Regions from separate parts of the Streptomyces sp. NPDC029466 genome, predicted to be linked through region 1. Evidence: riboswitches for the same ligand, from Rfam matches in the RefSeq annotation. Region 1 holds a riboswitch; each other region holds the start of a gene.
The links. A riboswitch is a leader RNA that binds a small molecule or an ion and turns the genes downstream of it on or off. The one in region 1 is predicted to bind cyclic di-AMP.
Positions count from the first base shown of each region.

Region 2: another riboswitch for cyclic di-AMP. It lies ahead of ACZ4XD_RS06485 (M23 family metallopeptidase); the one in region 1 lies ahead of ACZ4XD_RS33195 (transglycosylase family protein).
Region 3: another riboswitch for cyclic di-AMP. It lies ahead of ACZ4XD_RS11280 (M23 family metallopeptidase); the one in region 1 lies ahead of ACZ4XD_RS33195 (transglycosylase family protein).

Region 1 covers NZ_JBVHZH010000061.1:5,770-9,760, reverse strand. The annotation lists gene ACZ4XD_RS33205 (cytochrome P450 family protein) at 1-5, shown strand, start outside; gene ACZ4XD_RS33200 (transglycosylase family protein) at 262-1,326, shown strand; cyclic di-AMP (ydaO/yuaA leader) riboswitch at 1,578-1,748, shown strand; gene ACZ4XD_RS33195 (transglycosylase family protein) at 1,756-2,409, shown strand; gene eno (phosphopyruvate hydratase) at 2,748-3,991, shown strand, end outside.
Region 2 covers NZ_JBVHZH010000004.1:269,297-273,287, forward strand. The annotation lists gene ACZ4XD_RS06475 (PP2C family protein-serine/threonine phosphatase) at 1-511, shown strand, start outside; gene ACZ4XD_RS06480 (DUF2332 domain-containing protein) at 649-1,767, opposite strand; cyclic di-AMP (ydaO/yuaA leader) riboswitch at 2,051-2,205, shown strand; gene ACZ4XD_RS06485 (M23 family metallopeptidase) at 2,217-3,326, shown strand; gene ACZ4XD_RS06490 (aldo/keto reductase) at 3,442-3,991, shown strand, end outside.
Region 3 covers NZ_JBVHZH010000010.1:116,958-120,948, forward strand. The annotation lists gene ACZ4XD_RS11275 (M16 family metallopeptidase) at 1-813, shown strand, start outside; cyclic di-AMP (ydaO/yuaA leader) riboswitch at 1,025-1,180, shown strand; gene ACZ4XD_RS11280 (M23 family metallopeptidase) at 1,193-1,993, shown strand; gene ACZ4XD_RS11285 (GntR family transcriptional regulator) at 2,256-2,945, shown strand; gene ACZ4XD_RS11290 (HPr family phosphocarrier protein) at 3,266-3,547, opposite strand; gene ACZ4XD_RS11295 (bifunctional acetate--CoA ligase family protein/GNAT family N-acetyltransferase) at 3,755-3,991, shown strand, end outside.

The DNA.
Region 1 (3,991 bases):
CCTGACCAGCGACAAGACCACATGTGACGCAGAGTCAACCGCGTGACCATTACGTGATCCGCACTACACCGACTTGTGACTACCCGAGAGCCCGGCTACCTTTCGACCCGACGATCGACAGGCTTCACTCGATCGGTCGAAGCGGTGATGTGGGGGACCGTTGTAACGGTGCCGCTCGCGTGCGTCGGCCGGCCGGAGGCTCCGTCGAGCAGCTCCGAAGAGCTCGTCGAACAACTCAACCGCCGCGCGAAAGGCATCCGCATGCGTTCCGGGAACGGCCGACATCGTCGCCCCCGTCAGGCACCGGCCATCTTTGTCACGGCGGGAGTGACCGGCGCCGGCTTCGCCCTCCCCCTCCTCGGGGCGAGCGGCGCACACGCCGCCGACACCGCGACCTGGGACAAGGTCGCCCAGTGCGAGAGCGCCGGCGTGTGGAGCGCCGCCTCGGGCAACGGCTACTACGGCGGCCTCCAGCTGACCCAGGAGATGTGGGACAACTACGGCGGGTCGGCCTACGCCTCGCGCCCCGACTACGCCAGTCGCTCCCAGCAGATCGCCGTGGCCGAGTCGATCCTCGACGACCGAGGGCCGGACGCCTGGCCGAGCTGCGCCGTGAACGCGGGGCTGACCGGCGACGGCGAGGCCCCTGAGGTCGACCCGGGCAGCACCAGCACCCCCGCACCCGACCCGTCGGACTCCCAGGGTTCCCGCGACCCCTGGGACACCTCCGACCCGTCCCGGTCGCACGACGACGGGGGCTCCGCCGGACGCGACGACGCGCCGCGCGACGAGCACGGCGACGAGAACCGGCGGCCGTCCGACGTGACGCCCTCGCCCGACCCCTCGGACTCCGGCGAGCCGGGCGAGGCGTCCACGAGCCCGGAGCCGTCCGACCCGGCGACGCCCGGCGACCGCGGCGACGACCCGTCGCGGTCCGCCGACCCGTCCGACGAGGACCCGTCCGGCAGCCCCTCCACGGACCCGTCCGAGGACGGCAGCCGTACGGACAGCACCGGCACGCCGCACAAGGTGCCCACCAAGGGCAAGCACCGCGGCGAGGCGGGCGACGAGGACGCCAGGGGCAGCGACGACGGCAGGTCGGGCGGCCGGCACGCCTCGCGCGGCGACGACGCGCACCGTACGGGCCCGGCGGCCGATGGCGACTACACGGTGCGCCCGGGTGACAGCCTGTCAGCCATCGCCGTGGCCCACCGGCTGCCCGGTGGATGGGGTGCGCTGTACGACCGCAACGAGGGCGTCATCGGGTCCGACGCGGACCTGATCCAGCCCGGTCAGCAGCTCGATCTCGGGCGGAACGCAGGGTAGTTCGGCACCCTTCGCCCTCTTTTGGGAAAGTGAGACAAGGGTCTCGTTGACTCCGGTGGGGTCCGGTCTGCGCAACCCCGGCATACCGGGCCTCACCTGCGGATATGTAACCAACCCGTGATCAAAAACGGTCAACTTGGTTCAGATGGTGGGGTTTGAACCCCAAGGGCATTACTGCTTAACGTCAGGATCGCTCGCCAAAGCGGGCCCTTCGATCACACGCCGAATCCTGCCGGTGGTCGGAGGCACTTGACGCGCAAGCGCCGAAGGCAGGAGCGGGGGACCCAGGATTTGTGCCGGCCCCGCCCGTGAAAACGGGTCAACCGGCTTGGGGTGAAGCCAGGTGCGTTCCGCGCACACGGCCGGGCGACTCATCAGTCCGAACCCGACAGCTCACCTCGCAGGCGTCGGTGAGGAAACGAACGAACCATGCTGATCTTCAAGGGCAAGCACCGTCGTCCCTCCAAGGCCGTCCGCGTCGCCACCCTGGCCGGTGTGGCCGGTGCCGCCGTGGCCGTCCCGATGATGGGTGCCACCTCCGCCTCCGCAGCCTCCGTCGCCACCTGGGACAAGGTCGCCCAGTGCGAGTCCGGCGGCAACTGGTCGATCAACACCGGTAACGGCTACTACGGTGGCCTGCAGTTCTCCAACTCCAGCTGGGCCGCCGCCGGTGGCACCCAGTACGCGCCGCGCGCCGACCTGGCCACCAAGTCGCAGCAGATCGCCGCCGCCGAGAAGCTCCTCGCCATCCAGGGCCCGGGTGCCTGGTCCTGCGCCGGTGCGGGCAACCTGACCGCCGGTGGTCCGTCCCCCGACGTCGACACCTCCACGCAGACCAAGTCCGCGCCGAAGCAGGAGTCGGCCGAGCCGGAGGCCAAGAAGGCCCCGTCCCAGGACCGTGCCTCGCGGTCCGCCGAGCGCAAGTCCACCGGCCACGGCAACTACACCGTCAAGGCGGGCGACACCCTCGCCAAGATCGCCAAGGCCCACGGCACCGACTGGAAGTCCGTCTACAAGGCCAACAAGTCGGTCATCGGCGGCAACCCGAACCTGATCATCCCGGGTCAGCAGCTCAACGTCTGAGCCGGAGCTCACCGGGGCTCCTGAGGGCCCGAGCGGCGGGCCCCTCCTTCCTCCGTGAGACCGCCCCGTCACGGCGCGCCCTTCCCCCCAGCGTGCCGTGGCGGGGCTTCTCGTGTCCCGGACCGCATCCGAGGCCCCCGGCCGGCGGCAGGCCGCTGACCGGCACTGTTCCGCGACTTTCCCCGTTCGGCGAACAATGTGCCAAACGTCCCGCGAACTGGGCCTTTGGGCAGGTTTTCGGGGGTGTTCCGTCCCACGGAGCGGGCCAAGGGCAGGCGGACGAGCCCGGGGCCGTTAGGCTCATGCGCAGAACGCCAGACACCCACGAAGGAGACAACGTGCCGTCGATCGACGTCGTCGTAGCCCGCGAAATTCTCGACTCGCGAGGTAATCCCACGGTCGAGGTCGAGGTCGGCCTCGACGACGGCAGCACCGGTCGTGCCGCCGTCCCGTCCGGCGCCTCCACCGGCGCCTTCGAGGCCATCGAGCTCCGTGACGGCGACCCGAACCGCTACCTGGGCAAGGGCGTCGAGAAGGCCGTCCTGGCCGTCATCGAGCAGATCGGCCCGGAGCTCGTCGGCTACGACGCGACCGAGCAGCGGCTGATCGACCAGGCGATGTTCGACCTGGACGCCACCGACAACAAGGGCTCGCTCGGCGCCAACGCCATCCTCGGCGTCTCCCTCGCCGTGGCGCACGCCGCCTCCGAGGCCAGCGACCTCCCGCTGTTCCGCTACCTCGGCGGCCCGAACGCGCATGTGCTGCCCGTCCCGATGATGAACATCCTGAACGGCGGCTCGCACGCCGACTCCAACGTGGACATCCAGGAGTTCATGATCGCCCCGATCGGCGCGGAGTCCTTCTCCGAGGCGCTGCGCTGGGGCACCGAGGTCTACCACACCCTCAAGAAGGTCCTGAAGGAGCGCGGCCTGTCCACCGGTCTCGGTGACGAGGGTGGCTTCGCCCCGAACCTGGGCTCCAACCGTGAGGCCCTCGACCTCATCCTGGAGGCCATCAAGCAGGCCGGTTACGCCCCCGGTCAGGACATCGCGCTCGCGCTGGACGTCGCCGCCTCCGAGTTCTACAAGGACGGCAAGTACCAGTTCGAGGGCAAGGACCGCTCGGCCGCCGAGATGACCGAGTACTACGAGGAGCTGGTGGCGGCCTACCCGCTGGTCTCCATCGAGGACCCGCTGTTCGAGGACGACTGGGCCGGCTGGAAGGTCATCACCGACAAGCTCGGCGCCAAGGTCCAGCTCGTCGGCGACGACCTGTTCGTCACCAACCCCGAGCGCCTCGCCCGCGGCATCGAGGAGGGCTCCGCCAACGCGCTGCTGGTGAAGGTCAACCAGATCGGCTCGCTGACCGAGACCCTGGACGCCGTCGAGCTGGCCCAGCGCAACGGCTTCAAGTGCATGATGTCGCACCGCTCCGGTGAGACCGAGGACGTCACCATCGCCGACCTCGCCGTCGCCACCAACTGCGGCCAGATCAAGACCGGCGCCCCGGCCCGCTCCGAGCGCGTTGCCAAGTACAACCAGCTGCTGCGCATCGAGGAGATCCTCGACGACGCCGCGGTCTA
Region 2 (3,991 bases), on a different contig from region 1:
GGAACAGGAGCGCACCCTGGAGGCGGTGGCGGGCCGGCTGGAGCGGGCGCTGCGACGGGAGGACGGACGGCGCGACGGGGTGGAGCAGGCCGAGGGCTTCACCACTGCCGTCCTGGCCGAGATCCCCGCCAACGGGCCGTCCGTGCTGCGGGTGCTCAACCGGGGCCATCCCTCCCCGCTGCTGCTCACCCCGGACGGCGGGCTGCGCGAGCTGCTCCCCGAGGCGCCGGCGCCGCCCCTCGGGCTGGGCGAGATGGCACACCGGCCGGACCGGCCGGACGAGACGTTCTTCCCGGCCGGGGCCCTGCTGCTCTTCTTCACCGACGGTGTGACCGGCGCCCGGGACCTGCTCGGCCGCTCCTACAACCCGTCGGGCAAACTGCGCGGCTGCCGGTTCCCCGGCCCGGACGTCCTCGTGGACACCGTTGTGGAGGATGTGGCACGGCATACGGGCGGTGAGTCGGCCGACGACATGGCGCTGCTGGCGGTGCAGCGGCCCATGGGGGTGTAGGCGGTGGCCCGTGGGGCGACTCGGTGGGCGCGGGCTCATGGGGGCCCGCGTATGACGGGACCCGCGTATGGGGGACGGGCGGGCGTACGGCGGGCTGTGCGGGAGCCGGGCCGCACATCTCTCCCCCCGGGCCCCGCTCAGCGCCCCGTCGCGCCGCTCGCGCCGGAGAGGCTGTGCAGGCTCTGGCCGTGCGGGCCGGTGAGCGCGACCGGGCGGCCGTCGAGCGCGAGGGTCAGGTGCAGGGCGTCGTCCGGGCGGGGTGAGTGGGGTGCGGAGTCGGTGATCCACGGCAGCACGGAGTGGTGCTCGTTGGAGATCCAGTGGCCGCCGCCGGGCCGCCCGGCGAGCAGCGACCGTACGAGACGGACGAACTCCTCGCGGCGGGCGGGCGGGAGATAGGGCAGCACGGCGCTGTGGAAGATGACCAGCGTCGCCTCGGGCGGTGCCTCGGCGGCGAGCGCGGGCAGCTCGTCGAGCAGGTCGCCGCGCACCATCCGCGGCCGCGGCGCCGGCCGCACCGCGTCGACGGCCGCGGACAGCCGTGCCGCACGCTCCCCGTCACCCGGCCATACGAGCGCCTGGAGCCAGCGCAGATCGTCCGGTTCGTCGACCGGGTCGAGCGGGTCGAGGTCGATGCCGGCCCGCCAGACGATCCGCGGCAGCCGTTCGGGCAGCTCGTCGGCCGCCCCTCCCGTACGGCAGGTGAACACCAGCGGGCTCTCCGGCGCCCCCAGCTCGGCCCGGCGGCGCGGCCCGTCCCCGCCTGCGGCCTCGTACCGGTAGCGATAGCGGTCGGGGTGCAGACACAGCCCCGCGGACGTGCCGGCCTCCAGCAGCGCCAGCGGCTGCGGCAGACGGGCGAGCAGCGGCAGCAGGGTGGCGCAGCGGGCCGGTTCGTTGGTCTGGGTGGCGCGCTGCATGATCACCGCGCGCACCTCGTCCCAGTGCCGGATCGTCCACTCGCGCCAGCGCCCGTACGCGGCCGCACCGCGCGGGCCCATGTCGGCGTGCGGGCCGTCGAGATAGCGGACGGCGGCGAGCAGGAGGTTCGGCTGCTGTTTGTTGCCGGCGGGCAGCGAGCCGGACAGCAGATCGCAGAACTCCGGGTCCTGGCTGATCCGCGCGCTCAGCTCCTCGTGCGCGTCCGACCGGCCGCGCGCCTCCCGCCAGGAGAACTCCCGGTACCGCTCCGCCACTCCCCACGCGATACCGGCAGCCCGTCCGGCGTTCCCGGTGTTCCCGACGTTGACGACCATGATCCGACGTTACTGCTCTCACCCTCCGTAGCTGAGGGGCACCCCTGCGCATAACGACTGGCACACAATCCACCCGAGATCGTTTAGGGATGGCGGGCAACTCGCCCGGATTGCTGCCCTGCTGGCCGAAAAGGCCGCGCGGCAGCTTGTGCGGAGCGCATACGGATTCGTGGGAACGCTTGGAATTCGGTCGCCGTCTCTATTACTGTCCGATAACGCAGCGCGGTCGTCCCAGCCGTCGCCCGAGGCGGCACCGCGCGCCGACGCCGAATCCCGCACGCGCTTTTCACGCACCCCCAAGCACTTCGAACTGCACCAAGGGAACCGGGGAACCACTTCCTTGGGGTGAATCGGACGCCCTCCGCCAGCGGGCGTCCGTAGGAGACCTTCCTGCTCCGAACCCGTCAGCTAACCCGGTAGGCGAGAAGGAAGGAAAGGAGTGCGCCCCCGTGGCGTCCAACAGGCCTACCCCCGAGCACCCGACCGCCTACGAGCTCGATGACCGAGGTGCCTTCGCCGGCCCCGGTGTCGATGGCGGCGACGGACCGTGGGAGGAATGGAATCCCACCGAGGAATCCACCCGTTCCGTGCGAGGCAAGCACCGCGTCGCCAAGCAGCGCGGCGGCGGATTCGCCCGCAGCGGCACCGTCCTGGGTGTCGGAGTCATCGCGGCGGTCGGCGCGGGCGGAATGGCCTCGGCCGAGGACCGTCCGCCGGTGCCGATCTCGATGCCCGACATCGGCGGCATGGCCGACGACCTCTCCGAGAAGCTGCCGGACGCCAAGGAGCTGCCCGGCATCGGCGACCTGATATCCGACGAGGACTCCGCGGCCACCGACGCCGCCTCGGCCCCCGCCGACGGCGCGGCCGCTGTCGCTTCCACGGGGACGGGCGCGGACACCGGTAACGCCGCGGGCGCCGGTGAGGCGCTGCGCAGCCGCATCCTCCAGCAGGCCGACGCGCAGCAGGGCAGCGCCGAGCAGGAGGCCCGCGAAGCCGCCGAAAAGGCCGCTGTCCAGCAGGCCGCGACGGAAGCCGCCGCCCACCAGAAGTCGGCCGAAAAGGCCGCAGCAGCCAAGAAGGCGGCCGAGATGGAGGCCAAGCGCGAGGCGGAGGAAGCGGCCCGACGAAAGGCGGAGGCCGAGCGCCTCGCCGAACTGGCGAAGAGCTTCATCGCCCCCGTGTCCTCCTACACGCTCACCGCCAGCTTCGGCCAGGCCGGTGACCGCTGGGCCGCCGACCACACCGGACAGGACTTCGCCGCGCCGACCGGTACCCCCGTCAAGGCGGTGCACTCCGGCACCATCACCCAGGCCGGCTGGGCCGGCTCGTACGGCTACCGCATCGTCCTCACCCTCGACGACGGCACCGAACTCTGGTTCTGCCACCTGTCCTCGATGGTGAAGACCTCCGGCAAGGTCAACACCGGCGACGTCATCGGCCGCGTCGGCGCCACCGGCAACGTCACCGGCCCCCACCTCCACCTGGAGGTACGTCCCGACGCCGGCGACCCGATCGACCCGATGCCGTGGCTGCGTGAGCATGGGCTCAGTGTGTGACGTAGGGCATCGAAGCCTGAACCGCCCCCTCAACCCGTAAGGTTTTCAGGGGAGTTGTCGGCCGCGGGGGGATGAGGAAGGAATAACTCCTCTTCCCCCCGCGCTGCACCAATGTATGACCGCGACACACAGCACCCCAGGCGCCCGCAGCACCCGCAAGCCCCTCGGCTCGCTCTCCGTCTCCCCGCTGTCCCTCGGGGGCAATGTCTTCGGCTGGACTGCCGACGAAGCCACCTCCTTCGCCGTGCTCGACGCGTATGTGGCGGGCGGCGGCAACTTCATCGACACCGCCGACGCCTACTCGTACTGGGTCCCCGGCAACGAGGGCGGCGAATCCGAGACCGTCCTCGGCAACTGGCTGGCCTCCCGCGGCAACCGCTCCGAGGTCGTCATCGCCACCAAGGTCGGCGCCCTCCCCGGCTACAAGGGCCTGTCCCCCGCCACCATCAAGTCCGCGGTCGACGCCTCCCTGACCCGTCTGCGCACCGACTACATCGACCTCTACTACACCCACTACGACGACGAGTCGGTCGAGGTCCCGGAGTTCCTCACCGCCCTCGACGATCTCGTCCGGGCCGGCAAGGTCCGCGAGATCGCCGCCTCCAACATCTCGGCGCAGCGCCTGGAGGAGTCCCTGGCCTGCTCGGCCCGTGAGGGCCTGGCCC
Region 3 (3,991 bases), on a different contig from region 1:
CGTGCCTTCTACGACGCCCATGTACGGCCCGCCACGGCCACCGCCGTAGTGGTCGGTGACCTCACCGGCGTCGACCTCGACGCGGCGCTCGCCGGCACTCTCGGCGCCTGGACCGGCTCCACGGCCGAGCCGCTGACGGCCGCGCCGATCATCGCCGACGACACCGGCCGGGTGGTGATCGTGGACCGCCCCGGGGCCGTCCAGACGCAGCTGCTCATCGGCCGTATCGGTGCCGACCGGCACGACCGGGTGTGGCCCGCGCAGGTCCTCGGCACGTACTGCCTGGGCGGCACCCTCACCTCCCGTCTGGACCGCGTGCTGCGGGAGGAGAAGGGCTACACCTACGGGGTGCGGGCCTTCGGCCAGGTCCTGCGCTCCACCGCCCCCAGCTCCCCGGAGGGCTCCACGGGCGCCGCGCTGCTCGCCATCAGCGGCTCGGTGGACACCGGCTCCACCGGCCCGGCGCTCGAGGACCTGTGGAAGGTGCTGCGCACCCTCGCGGCAGAGGGGCTGACGGACGAGGAGCGGGATGTCGCCGTGCAGAACCTCGTCGGGGTCGCGCCGCTGAAGTACGAGACCGCGGCGGCCGTCGCGGGCACCCTCGCCGACCAGGTGGAGCAGCAGCTGCCGGACGACTTCCAGGCGCAGCTGTACGCCCGCCTCGCGGAGACCGGCACGGTCGAGGCGACCGCGGCGGCGGTCAACGCCTTCCCCGTGGACCGGCTGGTGACGGTCCTGGTGGGCGATGCGGCACAGATCGCCGAACCGGTCAAGGCGCTGGGCATCGGAGAGGTGACCGTCGTCAGCGGCTAGTCCCGCCGGTGTGACGGAAGGTCATATATCGACATGCGGCTCCCGTGGCACTTATCGGCCACGGGAGCCGCCGTATGTCCGGTTTATCGCGGCTGGTGCCCCGGTTCTTGTGGCATCCCGCACAAAAAAGCTGATCTGTTTGCCGATTGAAAGTTGCCCCGTTTAGCGTCAGTCCGGCTGTTCGTCACAAGTCCGCCACAACAGTGGCACCGGGCAGCCATCGCCGAGTCCCCGTACGGCGCGAGCCAGGGGAGCCGGGGACCCACATGTCCCTTGGGGTGAATCGGGCTCCTCTCCGAGGAGTCCGTAGGAGACCTTCCTGCTCCGAACCCGTCAGCTAACCCGGTAGGCGAGAAGGAGGGAAAGGACAAGCCAGCACATGGCGTTCATCCGTGCCACCGGGAAGCACCGTCGCACGAGCCGTCCCGTCAAGACGGGCCGCAACATCGCCGGCATAGCCACCCTCGCGGCCGGTGGTGTGGTCGCTTCCGTGGCCTCGCCGGCGCTGGCCGCGACGGACGAGGCACGCCCGCACGACACCGGACTCCAGCAGGCCGTCGTGCTGGGGGACGAGCTCGCCAGCCGGGTCGAGGCCCAGGCCGACGCGCAGCAGGCCGACGCGGAGATCGCCGCGGCGAGGGCGAAGGCCGAGGCCGTCGCCAAGAAGCAGGCCGACGAGGCCAAGCGGCGTGCCGAGGCGGCGAAGAAGAAAGCCAAGGCCGCCCACGAGGCCAAGGTGCGCGCCGCCCGTGACGCGGAGCGCAAGCGCCTCAACGCCTTTGTCGCCCCGATTTCCGACTCCTACGTCTCCACCTCCTACAAGGCCTCCAGTGGCCTGTGGTCCTCCGGCAGCCACACCGGCATCGACTTCCACGCCGCCTCCGGCACCAGCGTCCACGCGGTCGGCTCGGGCACCGTCGTCGAGGCCGGCTGGGGCGGCTCGTACGGCAACAACATCGTGATCAAGATGAACGACGGCACGTACACCCAGTACGGCCACCTGTCGTCGCTCGGAGTCTCGGTCGGCCAGCAGGTCACCCCGGGCCAGCAGATCGGCCTCTCCGGCGCCACCGGCAACGTCACCGGCCCGCACCTGCACTTCGAGGCCCGCACCGGCGCCGACTACGGCTCGGACATCGACCCGGTCGCCTACCTGCGCGGGCACGGCGTCAACGTCTGATCCCGCGCCGCGTCGGTGCCGCGCCCCTACTGGCCCGGCGCCACACGCCGAGCGTCCTTCGGAGCCCCGGTCCCCCGGCCGGGGCTTCGGCGTATCCGGGGTGCGGTGCGCGCGCACGAGTTGCGCTGATGGCCGCGACTTCCGGCCAAAAATTATCCATGAATAACCGGACGCCGTCGGAAAAGCCGTGCCAGTCGAATAGAGTCACGGAAAAGCCGCCGACCGGCGGCGTTTCCAGGGGATTACGGCGGAGGCACGGAAGATGCGAGGCCATATTTCCGCGCATGCGGTGTGCACGGCGATTCGCGACGACATTGTCTCCGGTGCGCTGGCGCCGGGGAGCCGGCTGATCGAGGAGATCCTGGCGGCCCGTTACGGCGTCTCCAGAGTGCCGGTGCGCGAAGCGCTGCGCACCCTTCAGTCCGAGGGCTTCGTCACCACCCGCCACCACGCGGGTGCCTGCGTCGCCGAACCCACCGAGCAGGAAGCCGCCGACCTCCTGGACATCCGGGCCCTGTTGGAGCCGCTGGGCGCCGCCCGCGCGGCCGCCCGCCGCAGCCCGGCCCACCTCAAGGTGCTCCGCGGCCTGGTACGCCTCGGCCGCGAGCGAGCCCGTCACGGCAACCTGGCGGATCTGCGCCAACTGGACGGCTGGTTCCACGAAACGCTCGCCCAGGCGGTCGGCAGCCCCAGCCTGACGGCGCTGCTGACCCAGCTGCGGCGCAAGATCGAGTGGATGTACACGGTGGAACTGCCGTCCCGGGTAAGCGAGTCCTGGGACGAACACGGCGCGGTGCTGGACGCGGTGGCCCGGGGGGACGCGGAACGGGCGCGCGCCCTGATGGCGGCTCATGTCGAGCGCTCGCTCCCCGTCTACCGGCTGCGTCGTCCCGCCGCCCCCGAGGTGAGGGATCCGAAACGACCCGTCAACACGGCACGCGTCCGCCCTTAACAATCGCCCCGTATACAAAGAGGCGCGAATTCGGCAGCCGTGGCGCGCGGCGGTGCGTTATTCGATCCGGGCCTGCAATTGCCATGCCGCGATCCTGCATTTGGTATGCCGATTTTTTATCGGCGCCGCGTGCGCTTAATGGTGTGCGCTTTTTCGGGTGGCTCCCGGATATCGGCCGCCATCGCTCCCGGATGGCGCTCGCCCCGGAATTCCCCGTATCCCTCCCGCAACGGGAAGGCACGCAGCGAAACGGCCCCGCAGCGGCAACCGATCCGGTCACCACTGCGGGGCCGCCGTATGCGGCAGAAGTCCTGGCGGACTCAGACGGTCTCGGGGAGCTCCTCGAGACCCTCGGCGACGAGCTTGGCGAGACGGTCCAGTGCCGCCTCGGCGCCCTCGGCGTCGGAGGCCAGCACGATCTCCTCGCCGCCCTGGGCGCCGAGCCCGAGGACCGCGAGCATGGAGGCCGCGTTGACGGGGTTGCCATCAGCCTTGGCGATCGTCATCGGGACGCCGGAGGCGGTGGCCGCACGGACGAAGATCGACGCGGGGCGGGCGTGCAGGCCCTCGGCCCAACCGACATTGACGCGGCGCTCTGCCATGGTGTTGCCCTTCAAAGTCGTGACAGTTGTCTAGACCAGTCTCTCACGCTGCCGGGTGTGGTCCGCCGGCCCTGCGTTCCGGCCTGCGCGGCCGTGAGACCCCTGGGAGGCCCGGCAGGCCGTACGTCCTACGGGGCGCAGCCCGCCCCGCACCCCGAGCGTACGCGCGCCGGGTCGGTTGTCGGTGGCCGGTCGTACGCTGTCCGCATGCAGACGCCGCCGGAGCACGCATACCCGACCCACTGGGAAGCCGACGTGGTGCTGCGTGACGGCGGCACGGCGCGGATCCGCCCCATCACCCCCGACGACGCCGAGCGGTTGGTCTCCTTCTACGAGCAGGTCTCGGACGAATCGAAGTACTACCGCTTCTTCGCGCCCTACCCCCGCCTGTCCGACCGCGATGTGCACCGTTTCACCCACCACGACTACATCGACCGGGTCGGG